Regions from separate parts of the Agarivorans aestuarii genome, predicted to be linked through region 3. Evidence: predicted binding sites of a transcription regulator. Region 3 holds the regulator's gene; each other region holds the start of a gene.
What was found. Region 3 encodes sigma-54, which starts transcription at its own class of promoters, with help from an activator protein. Its sites were predicted from a motif close to GTTGGCACGNNNNTNGNNT; they were not measured.
Positions count from the first base shown of each region.

Region 1: a site for sigma-54 is predicted at 2,025-2,043, ahead of flgB (flagellar basal body rod protein FlgB). Genes of this name have one in related genera too.
Region 2: a site for sigma-54 is predicted at 2,393-2,411, ahead of K5609_RS13095 (FlgO family outer membrane protein). Genes of this name have one in related genera too.

Region 1 covers NZ_AP023033.1:2,808,852-2,812,581, forward strand. Annotated here, with positions in the region: gene flgE (flagellar hook protein FlgE) at 1-460, opposite strand, end outside; gene K5609_RS13045 (flagellar hook assembly protein FlgD) at 493-1,164, opposite strand; gene flgC (flagellar basal body rod protein FlgC) at 1,175-1,594, opposite strand; gene flgB (flagellar basal body rod protein FlgB) at 1,594-1,992, opposite strand; gene K5609_RS13060 (CheR family methyltransferase) at 2,176-3,000, opposite strand; gene K5609_RS13065 (chemotaxis protein CheV) at 3,013-3,730, opposite strand, start outside.
Region 2 covers NZ_AP023033.1:2,814,142-2,817,871, forward strand. Annotated here, with positions in the region: gene flgN (flagellar export chaperone FlgN) at 1-311, shown strand, start outside; gene K5609_RS13085 (FlgO family outer membrane protein) at 519-1,265, opposite strand; gene K5609_RS13090 (LPP20 family lipoprotein) at 1,324-1,800, opposite strand; gene K5609_RS13095 (FlgO family outer membrane protein) at 1,781-2,365, opposite strand; gene K5609_RS13100 (flagellar assembly protein T N-terminal domain-containing protein) at 2,473-3,615, shown strand.
Region 3 covers NZ_AP023033.1:752,182-755,911, reverse strand. Annotated here, with positions in the region: gene lptA (lipopolysaccharide transport periplasmic protein LptA) at 1-476, shown strand, start outside; gene lptB (LPS export ABC transporter ATP-binding protein) at 476-1,201, shown strand; gene K5609_RS03525 (RNA polymerase factor sigma-54) at 1,255-2,754, shown strand; gene hpf (ribosome hibernation promoting factor) at 2,779-3,066, shown strand; gene ptsN (PTS IIA-like nitrogen regulatory protein PtsN) at 3,075-3,518, shown strand; gene rapZ (RNase adapter RapZ) at 3,545-3,730, shown strand, end outside.

The DNA of each region.
Region 1 (3,730 bases), 2.1 Mb from region 3:
CCACTTCAGCACTAATTTGAATCGCGTTGGTTGCTGCCATACTTACAGCAGAGGGTGTACCGCTGCTGTTCACAGTATAACCTTGCAGGTACTGACCCTGTGAGTTAACAATAAAGTTATCAGCGTTTAACTTAAAGGCACCTGCACGAGTAAATTCTCGCGTTTGGGTGGTTAAGTCTGACGCGGTAACAAAAAAGCCTTCGCCGCTAATCGCCATATCTAAGGCATTCTGGGTAAAGTTAAGACTACCTTGGTGGAATTGCTGGGCAACATCTACGGTTTTAACACCATTACCCACGGCAGTACGAGCATTTGAGAAAATCGATGTTGCATACACATCGGCAAACTCAGCACGCGACTCTTTAAAACCAATGGTGTTGACGTTAGCAATATTGTTCGCCGTTACGTCAAGATCCTTTTGCGAGGCATTGATGCCGCTTAGAGCGATATTAAATGACATCTCTCAATCTCCTATCGTTTTACTATTCTTTGTTAGGCCTTGGCTACTTCGAGAACATCGCTCATTGCAATGCCACCTAAGCCTTCTAAATTGACGACTACGCCAGATGTGCCACCCGCTAAGCTCACGCTACCTACGCTTGCATATGTTGCGGTGGGTAAACTGATCTCTTTACCGCCCTGAACACCATTAACTTTAATGTTGTACTTACCTTCCGGCATCGGATTCCCGTTAGAATCGGTGCCATCCCAAGAGAACGGCATGTTGCCACTTCCCTCACCTAAGTCGATAACCTTGACGACTTCACCCGCCGCGTTTTCGACCGAAACTTTTACATTAGTGGTAGCTGCGCCTGTCACCGCTACACCGTCAAATCCAGCGCCGCCGTTATGACCATAATCTAAAGGCACCAGCACTTTTTGACCTACTAAGGTTGACGCCTGCAAGGCAGCCGATGAATTCATAATCGAGTTCATGGTGTCAAATTTGGTACCAAGCTCAGCAATACCCTCAGAAGTTTGAAAGCTCGCCATTTGAGCGATCATTTCGGCGTTATCAACGGGTTTACTGGGGTCTTGGTACTGCAGCTGCGTGGTCAGTAGCGAGAAGAAATCCTCTTGCCCCAAGGACTGATTATTATTACTCTCTGGAACAACCGATTCAGGCTGCCAATAATTACTTTGTAACGGATCAATAGTAGACACTGGCTACTCCTTAACTTTTACCCAGATTAAGCGTGCTATTAAGCATTTGCTTAGCGGCTTCTGCTACTTGAACATTCGCTTGATAAGAGCGCGATGCACTCATCATATCGGCCATTTCTTCAATAACATTTACGTTGGGCTTGAATATATACCCTTCTTCATTCGCCATCGGGTGTTCTGGATAGTACTCTTTACGTAACGGTGCATCCGATTCAACAATGCCCGCTACTTTAACTTGGGCAGATTCAAGCTGTGCTTGAGAAGCTTTGTTTAGCTCAGCTTCAAACACAGGTTTTCTTGCTCGATAAGTTTGGTCGATACTTGAACTAATGCTGTCGGCATTGGCGAGGTTACTGGCAGTAGTATTTAAACGTACTGACTGAGCCTTCATGGCCGAAGCTGAAATATCAAAAACATTAAAAAAGCTCATTATTGACCTCCCTTAATTGCATTACGCAAGCCACTAAATTTACTAGAAAGAAAACCAATTCCTGCCTGGTATTCCAAGCCGTTCTGCATAAATTCGGCCTTTTCTTTCTGTACATCAACGGTATTGCCGTCGCCAGTATCTGGCTGATCCGGCACTTGAAAGCCTAATTCGGCAAACTGGCTATTACCGCCGCTTATGTGGCGCTCATTAGTGATCTGCATTCCACCACCCTGCTTACTTTTAGCGGCAGCAAATGCTTTATTAAAATCTATATCTCGTGCTTTATAGTTAGGTGTATCGGCATTAGCAATGTTACTTGCAATCACCTCAGAACGGCGGGCTCTTACACCTACAGTATGCTGATGAACGCCTAATGCTTTATCAAATGTTATTGCCATATACACCTCGTTACACTTCCACGAAGAATAATTAGCAAGAGCTGTGCCAGAGTTTTTTTGACGCTTTTTGTTCAGCTAACTAAGTAACTTAGTTGTATTGGTATGGATTAACTTGATGGTGAGAAGATGATAGCGGCAAATAAAGCGGCAACTATTGCCCTTTAGTGCCGCTGTGGGAAACACCTATTTTAATTGATAAACAATGCCGGGGTGACAACGTAGCATATTAAAACGATCGGTTAAGCCGGTAATCGATTCAGAAGCCCCTAACATTAAATATCCATTGGGATTTAATGCTTGAGCAAACTGGTTAAGGATCTTCGATTTCACATCGGCATTAAAGTAAATCAGCACATTCCGGCAAAAAATGATATCGAACTTACCCATTAGTGCATAGCTATCTAAAAGATTCAGCGGTCTGAAGCTGACATTTTTACGCACTTTATCATTAACTCTAAATCTGCCATCGGTAGTCGCTTCAAAAAACTGACGCTTACGTTCTGGTGATAAACCACGAGCCAAAGCCAAGGTGTCATATTCACCACGCTTGCAGTGCTCCAACATTGACGGTGATATGTCAGTGCCCACTACCTGCACGCCCATTGGTAAAGTCCCAGGGCGTCTCGCTTGATACTCCAGTGAAGTCATCATAATCGAATAAGGCTCTTGCCCAGAGGAACTAGCCGCTGACCAAATTTTAACTGGCCTCGATAACTTAGCGAACTCGGGTAAGATTTTGTCACCGAGTAATTGAAAAGGATAAGTATCCCTAAACCACAATGTTTCATTGGTGGTCATGGCATCAACCACGGCCGCACGTAAATCTCGCTCACGTAAGCTCATAGCTTTTTGAACTAGCTCGGTAAGACTTTCTACAGAGTACTGAGACATCAACGGCGATAAACGGCTCTTTACTAAGTATTGCTTGTTGTCACCTAATACAATTCCGCACTGCTTTTCTAAAAAGCCGCAAAACTGTTTATACACATCATCTGTTATGGTTCTCAATGCATCCACACTCTATAAAGATTGACGAACAGCGGCAGCCAATTCATCTGGATTAAATTTAGCAATAAAGGCATTAGCGCCAACTTTATTTACCATAGCTTGGTTAAATACACCACTTAGAGAGGTGTGTAAAATTATGTGCAGACCTTTTAAGTCGGGATGAGAACGTACTTCAGCAGTTAAGGTGTAACCATCCATTTCCGGCATTTCTATGTCAGAAATCACCAACGCAATTTGATCAGTAATAGGGCCATCTTTAGCCATCGTTGTTAACAGCTCAAGTGCTTCTCGTCCGTCTTGGCAAAGCAAGGCTTCCACCCCTAAAGAAGTTACCGCACGCTTAACTTGATTTCGCGCCACTGAAGAATCATCAACAACCAACACTTTTTTATCTATGTGCACATTGGCAGCGGCTTCATCAACAATCTCTTTACTTACAGTGGTATCAACCGGTGAAATCTCGTCAAGGATTTTTTCAACGTCTAAAATAGAAACCAATTCTTTTTCAACTTCTGTAACCGCTGTTAAGTAGTTGAACTTACCAGCGCCTTTTGGCGGCGGTAAAATATCTTCCCAGTTCATATTAACAATGCGCTCAACCGAGCCCACTAAAAAGCCCTGCACCGAGCGGTTATATTCAGAAATGATAATAAAACATTTGCTCACGTCTTCAATTGGACGTCCGCCAGTAGCTGAACTTAGATCAATCACTGAAATAGTTTGGCCACGA
Region 2 (3,730 bases), 2.1 Mb from region 3:
CTATCGCTGAACAAAAAGAACAAGCACTAACGCTAATAGCTTGCGCTGATGAAGAAATAGCAGCGTCTTCCGGTAAGGAACAGCTGAACTCTGATCCTCAGTTTGTTCAACAAGTCGATACCATCAAAAGTTTGCTTGCCCAATGCCAAGAGCTAAATCAGCTAAATGGCGAGATAATTAAAACCAGCAATGAAAAAGTCAAACAACTCAGTGCGGTAATTGATCAGCTGCAAAACCAAAATGCGTCTACCTACGACAAACTTGGTAAAAAACACAGCTCACAACGAATGGGTAAAGGCTTTAAAGCTTAAGTTTAGAATACCGGCTTCTCCAAAAAACCACACCTTAAGTAACTGGACATTCAGAGATACAGCTTACCTAAATTAGTTAGATTCCTTTGTTGCACCGCTATCGATGTGATTGGAATAACACTCTCCTTGTGTAACTCCCTATTCAAAAAACAACAAAACCCCAGCCAAAGCTAGGGTTTTGTTGGTAACAGTAATAGACGAAATTAACTAACCACGTTCACCCATCGGCATCTTAGTTTTGCTGGCTTGTTTACGCGACTCAATAATCATTACCCCATCTCGCTTAACCGGTGCAGGCACTTTGCTTTGATAGACGTCATTTGGAATAAGCTCTTGAGCAGAAGCAACCACAACTTTTGATTGCGCTCCAACGATTCGGGCATTCACCAAAATACCGTTATTGGATTTACTAAAGGTGCCGACTAATAGATATTCAATTGGCAAACGCTTAGATAACTCTTTTACATTACGGCTATATACAAAATCACCTTCAGGAGTAATACGGATAAAGCCCGTTGTTTTGTAATCAATCACCGAGAAGCCGCTCTGCTGCATTTCATATACAAAGCTTTCAGCCAACTGCATACCAAATAAATCGGTAGTGCGAAGGTTGTCTAAAGGTACAAAAGAAGCCACGCCAATAGGAGTATCGGCGTTCACAAAGTGCGAGCTAGACACTAAACGTTGCGACATTAGATTTACATAATCGGTAAGCGAGTGCTGCGCGTCGGGGTCGCTCATGTCAGGTCCAGCAGGATTAAGTGAACGGCTTTGCATCCCACTTAGGAATAATTGGCCATTTTCGTCAACAACGCCTTCCATATAATGGGAGTTGTGAGTATGCGCGGCGTGATGTTTTGAGCCATCGTACACCACGACCTTCTGCATCGAGGGAGAGCTAGAACAGCCCACCAGCATTGAAGTAGCCAAGGCCACTAAAGATATACCTTTCATGTCGCTTCCTTAATCGTCTATTACGCTTTAAGTATCGGCCAGAAAGGTAAAATCTTTACTAAAAATGAACGGTTTTTTGACTCTCAAGATGGCGAGTTGGCGCCATTGACATAGTAACCCGGTAAACCTCTCTAAAATCCAGTTGCAACTCTGTAACATATACATCGTCAACCGCGTAGGCATTAATCACTTTAGCACCACGAATTACCCCAGCAACCGAGGCGGCTAAACGCTCGTTGCCAAGCACCATATCGCTGACAGTTGCGGTACTATCGATATGTTGGCCATACACTTGCTCAGAAAGCTCTCTGTATGCGTCCAGCTTCGAGGCTTTCATTGCGCGTAATTGTTTAGCGCTCATGTCTGCGCCACGTTGCTGACTAATAGGCGCATAGCCAACAGCATTAACCACGGTAAAGTCACCCGGTGGCTCATAAGTCCATTCAACTTGTTTAACTTGGGTTGTTGGCGTACAAGCTAGCAACAACAAAACCGCTAAACTAATAAACCACGATCTAAAGTACAGATTGTTCATGACGCTGCAAGCTCCCATTAACACTAGTCACACGCGGTGAAGTTGCCCCCGCCATATTGGGGATAAATTGATAAGCAGCCGACACAACTGCTTGGCTAGATAGCTCAACTAAACGAAGGTTCACATGCCTGCCCGAAGTTGTTCGCTGAAAACTGCCAACCACCACATAGGTAATTTCCATTTCAGTTCTCAGTAATTCAGCATCTCGCGATAACGAAAATTCACCGAACCCAGGGTCCATTTGCAAACGTCCAGTAAGGCGAGGCTCTACCATATTTACGCCTTCACGCGATAAAGCGGCAAACATTGCCTCTGCCACTTGCCGCCCAAATCCATCGCTCGATTGCAAGTTGTCTAAATCCACCACCGTGCTTATGGCCACAGAGTCAGTTTCAGTTAAATCCACGTCATCAGTTAGCTGTTGAGACAGGTTGTCGACATGCACATACAAAGCGGCATCTTGCTGCTCTCGCGGCTCCACATAAGGATAATTAGAAACATGATGTAAACTGGTATTGCATCCTTGTAGCGTTACCAGCAAAATAAATAGTGTCGTATATCGCATATCAATCTCCTCCGACTTCCCTGTTCCAAGCAATAACCGTTCCAGTCAAAAAAATAGCGTTTTATTTTGGGTATAGTTATTGCTTAGCCTTGAGATAGGAGGGCCTTATGAAACAGATAATTCTTTTAGTTGGGATGCTTATTAGCATGTCAACACAGGCAATATGGTACGAGGCGAAAGGCCAAGCCACCATCGTAAATAACGACTTTGAGCAAGCCAAGAGCATAGCCACACAAGATGCGGTTAAACAGTTATTGTTGTATTCGGGGGCGTCTGTCACCAGCATCAGCAAAGTCTCTGGCGGGCAACTCACGCTTGATCAAATTGAAGTGGTCTCCAAAGGTTCCTTGCACAACTTAACCGTGTTAGATGAAGGTAATCACGGCCAGCAATACTATATTATCTTACAAGCCGACGTATTCCCGGCCTCCAGCCAATGTAAGGCCAGTGGTTATAGTAAAAACATGTTGCTACTCCCTCCCTTCTTAAAGCAACAGCATCAAGCGCGTGTTGGCCAACTACAAGAATTGTCACCCGCTGTTGAACAACGAACCTACGACATTGCTCGCCAGGTGGGTAATCAGTTCAACGTAAAGCCCCCACCTAAATTACCCCTAAACTATTACAAGCCGGGAGAGCACAACTACAAGGGTATTAAAGACGTAGCAGATCGTTATGGCGCGCAATATCTGCTTGGCTTAGAAATCGAGAATATTTCGCTAGACCAAGTGCACAAACCTAAATTTATAAACCTTAGTTATCCTCAACGTTACTTTGTGGTTAATGCCAGGGTATACAACGCCATTGATTTAGAAGAAATATACAACAAGCGCTTTTCGGTAAACGCTCCTTGGGAGTTTGACGCCAGAGAAGTGGTATCACCCCACTCTGCCGAATTTTGGTTATCAGCCTATGGCGAAACAGTAAACTCTACCTTGCAACAAGTGGTGACCGAAGTAGATGCCCTGCTCGCTTGCCAACCCTTGCAAGGCAGTGTGGTAAAAGTTCTTGGTCCTGATCGCTGGCAAATCAATTTGGGTAAAGCTAACCAACTCAACCGCGGCATGCTGTTAAACCTTATCCATCAAAACTATCACTGGGGTAACTGGGATATTCCGCGCCAAGAACAAATCATGGCCGATAGCATGGTAAGAATTGAGCAAGTGTATCAAGAGAGTGCCATCGTGGTAGCGGTAGACCCAAGCATGACTGCGAATATCCAACTTGGTGACTTAGTAAGCAAACAGTAAGGCTTGGCTTTTCATAAGCTTAAAGCTGAGTATAATGAAACCGCGCATTATCAGTGATAGTATGCGCGCCTTACTTTGCGTCCCCTTAGTTCAGCTGGATAGAACAAGGACCTCC
Region 3 (3,730 bases):
TTTCTTGGGGTTCACAAGCACTAGAAGACGACTTCAATAAACAAATTATTGTTGATGCTGACCGTCAACAGGTCAACATCAAAGAAAACCGAGTAACTTTTTATAATAATGTAGTGGTTACTCAAGGTTCGATAAAAATGCATGCCGAAGAACTGAGTGTTATTGGCAGTGAAGAAAAAGGTAGTGAAGTGATGATCGCCAAAGGCGAGCCTGCTACTTTTTATCAGTTACTTGATAGTGGCAAACCAATCGAAGCAGAGGCTAACGAAGTGCGTTACGACTTAAAAACCCAAACGCTAACACTCACTACCAATGCCCAACTCAAACAAGAAGAGAGCTTGGTAAAAGGTAACATGATCAAATACAGCATCAATAAACAAGAAATGGTGGCACAAGGTGACGAAAATAGCCGTGTAACCACCATTTTCCAGCCTCAGCAGCTTGAAGAGCTTACGCCCAAGGAAGACCAGCAATAATGAGTACCCTAATTGCTGAAAACTTAGCTAAGGCCTACAAAGGTCGCAAGGTAGTCAAAAACGTAAGTTTAAATGTAGAAACAGGCAAAATTGTCGGTTTACTGGGGCCAAATGGTGCCGGTAAAACCACCACTTTCTATATGGTGGTGGGTTTAGTGCCACGCGACCAGGGTCGAATTCTCATCGACGATGATGATATATCTAGCACAGCGATGCACACTCGCGCACGTAAAGGCATTGGCTACCTTCCACAGGAAGCCTCTATTTTCCGCCGTTTATCGGTTGAGAAGAACATCCTTGCGGTGTTAGAAACCCGTAAAGACTTAGATAAAGAGCAGCAGATAGGTGCACTAGATGACCTATTAGAAGAGTTTCATATTGGTCATATTCGTAAAAATCTCGGCATGAGCTTGTCGGGCGGTGAACGTCGAAGAGTCGAGATTGCCCGTGCGCTCGCGGCTGCGCCTAAGTTTATTTTGCTTGACGAACCCTTCGCTGGGGTAGATCCTATTTCTGTTATCGATATTAAAAAGATCATTGAACACCTACGTGATCGCGGTCTAGGTGTACTCATTACCGACCACAATGTTAGAGAAACTCTCGATGTTTGTGAGCATGCCTATATCGTTAGCCAAGGCGAATTGATAGCCTCAGGAAAACCAAAAGAAATTCTTGAAAACGAGCATGTGAAACGAGTTTATCTCGGTGAGCAATTCAAGCTATAGTTAAAGTAGTAAGTTTTCAAAAAGACAATAAGAAGAAGGAACAGCGGTAGTTAATGAAAGCATCTTTGCAGTTGCGTCTTGGTCAGCAGTTAACCATGACCCCCCAGTTACAACAGGCCATTCGCTTACTCCAGCTTTCAACGCTGGATTTGCAGCAAGAGATTCAAGAGGCTCTGGAAAGTAACCCTCTACTTGAGGCGGATGAGTCTCACGCGAGTGATGGTGACGCAACTGACGCGAAATCAGCCAATGAGAAATCTACCGAAGCTGAATCCACAGCGGATATAGACAATAGTCAAATTGAAGCTGGCGATGCCATTAACCAAGAAACCGTCTCCGATGACCTACCGGTTGATTCCACTTGGGATGATATCTACAGCGCCAGTTCAGCCCCAGCTAGCTCTTCTAGCGGCGCGGTGAGCGATGACAACGACATGGTGTTTCAAGGCGAAACTGTCGACTCACTACAAGACCACTTATTGTGGCAAATGCAACTCACGCCATTTAGTGAAGTGGACCAAGCCATTGCCTTAGCCATCATTGATGCTGTCGACGCATCAGGTTACCTCACTCAAGATTGTGAGCAACTACTCGAAGGCCTACGTTCAAGCGCCAATAACGACTTAGACGTAGAGCTAGATGAAGTAGAAGCGGTACTAAAACGCATTCAGCACTTTGACCCTGTTGGCATTGCCGCCCGCTCCCTGCAAGAATGCCTACTAATTCAACTAAGTCGCTTTGCCGAAGATACCCCATGGTTAGTTGAAGCCAAAGATGTAGTATCAAACCACATTGATGTTTTGGCCAATCGTGACTTTCGCTTACTGGCCCGTAAAACCAAGCTTAAAGAAGATCAATTGCGCGAAGTTATGCGCTTGATTCATACCTTAGAGCCGCGCCCAGGCAATGCAGTAGAGCCTAATCAAGCACAATATGTGATTCCCGATGTATCGGTAGTCAAGCGACAAGGCCGTTGGGTAGTTGAACTCAACCCAGATGCAATGCCTAAACTACGGGTAAACTCTCACTATGCTTCATTAAGTAAAACCTCTAATGCCACCGATACCCAGTTTATCCGTAGCCATTTACAAGAAGCCAAGTGGTTTATTAAAAGTATTGAAAGCCGTAACGAAACCCTACTAAAAGTATCCAACTGCATTGTTCACCACCAACAAGCATTTTTTGAATATGGCGAAGAAGCCATGAAACCAATGGTATTGAACGATGTTGCCGAAGCCGTAGAAATGCATGAATCGACCATTTCTCGGGTAACCACCCAAAAATTCATGCATACACCTCGCGGCATCTTCGAGCTTAAATATTTCTTTTCTAGCCATGTGGCTACCGATGGTGGTGGTGAATGCTCATCAACAGCCATTCGTGCATTAATTAAGAAACTGGTAGCTGCCGAAAATACCAGTAAACCACTTAGCGATAGCAAAATTGCTGATATTTTGGCAGATCAGGGGATCAAGGTGGCAAGACGTACGATTGCTAAATATCGTGAGTCTTTAGCAATTCCACCTTCTAACCAACGTAAGAGCCTTATCTAAGGCCAATAAAAGGGGAAGATATCTATGCAAATTAACCTTACTGGACACCACGTAGAAATAACTGAGTCTTTGAAAGAATATGTCCACACCAAGTTTGCCAAACTCACCCGACGATTCGATCAGATTAACAATGTTCACGTCATTTTAAACGTAGAAAAACTGAACCAAATTGCTGAAGCAACATTGCACCTTAACGGCGGCGAATTATTTGCAACCTCTGAGCATTCTGACATGTATGCCGCCATCGACAGTCTGATTGACAAGCTTGACCGCCAAGTCATCAAACATAAAGAAAAACTCAACAAACGTTAATCACCCCAATGCAACTAAATAAAGTACTTAGCTTGAACTGCACTCTCAGTGCAGTTCAATGCTCTTCAAAAAAGCGCGCCCTAGAAATAGTCAGCGAATTGGCTGCTAAACAGCTTGATACCACCACCCAATGCATTTTCGAAAGCTTGTTAAGTCGAGAAAAAATGGGCAGTACTGGTATTGGCCAAGGCATCGCTATTCCTCACGGTCGTATCGATAACCAACATCAAGCCACTGCGGTTTTCTTACGCTGCGATCCACCCATTTCTTTCGATGCTATTGATAATAAACCAGTAGATTTGGTTTTTGCGCTACTGGTTCCCGAAGATCAATGTAAGCAGCATCTTAATACTCTTGCTCAAGTAGCTGAAAAACTTAACGATAAGCAGGTATGTAAACAACTTCGTTGCGCACAAAGTGATGACGAATTGTACGACATCATGGTAGCCTAATACTCTAATCAGCCTTAGGGATTATCATGGAACTGATCATCGTTAGTGGGCGCTCGGGTTCAGGAAAAACCGTCGCCTTAAGAGTATTAGAAGATCTTGGCTACTACTGCGTCGATAATTTGCCAGTAGTACTATGGCAATCGCTCATCGATAACTTAACAAAGACCTATAGCAAAGTTGCTATTAGTATCGATATTCGTAACCTCCCTGAT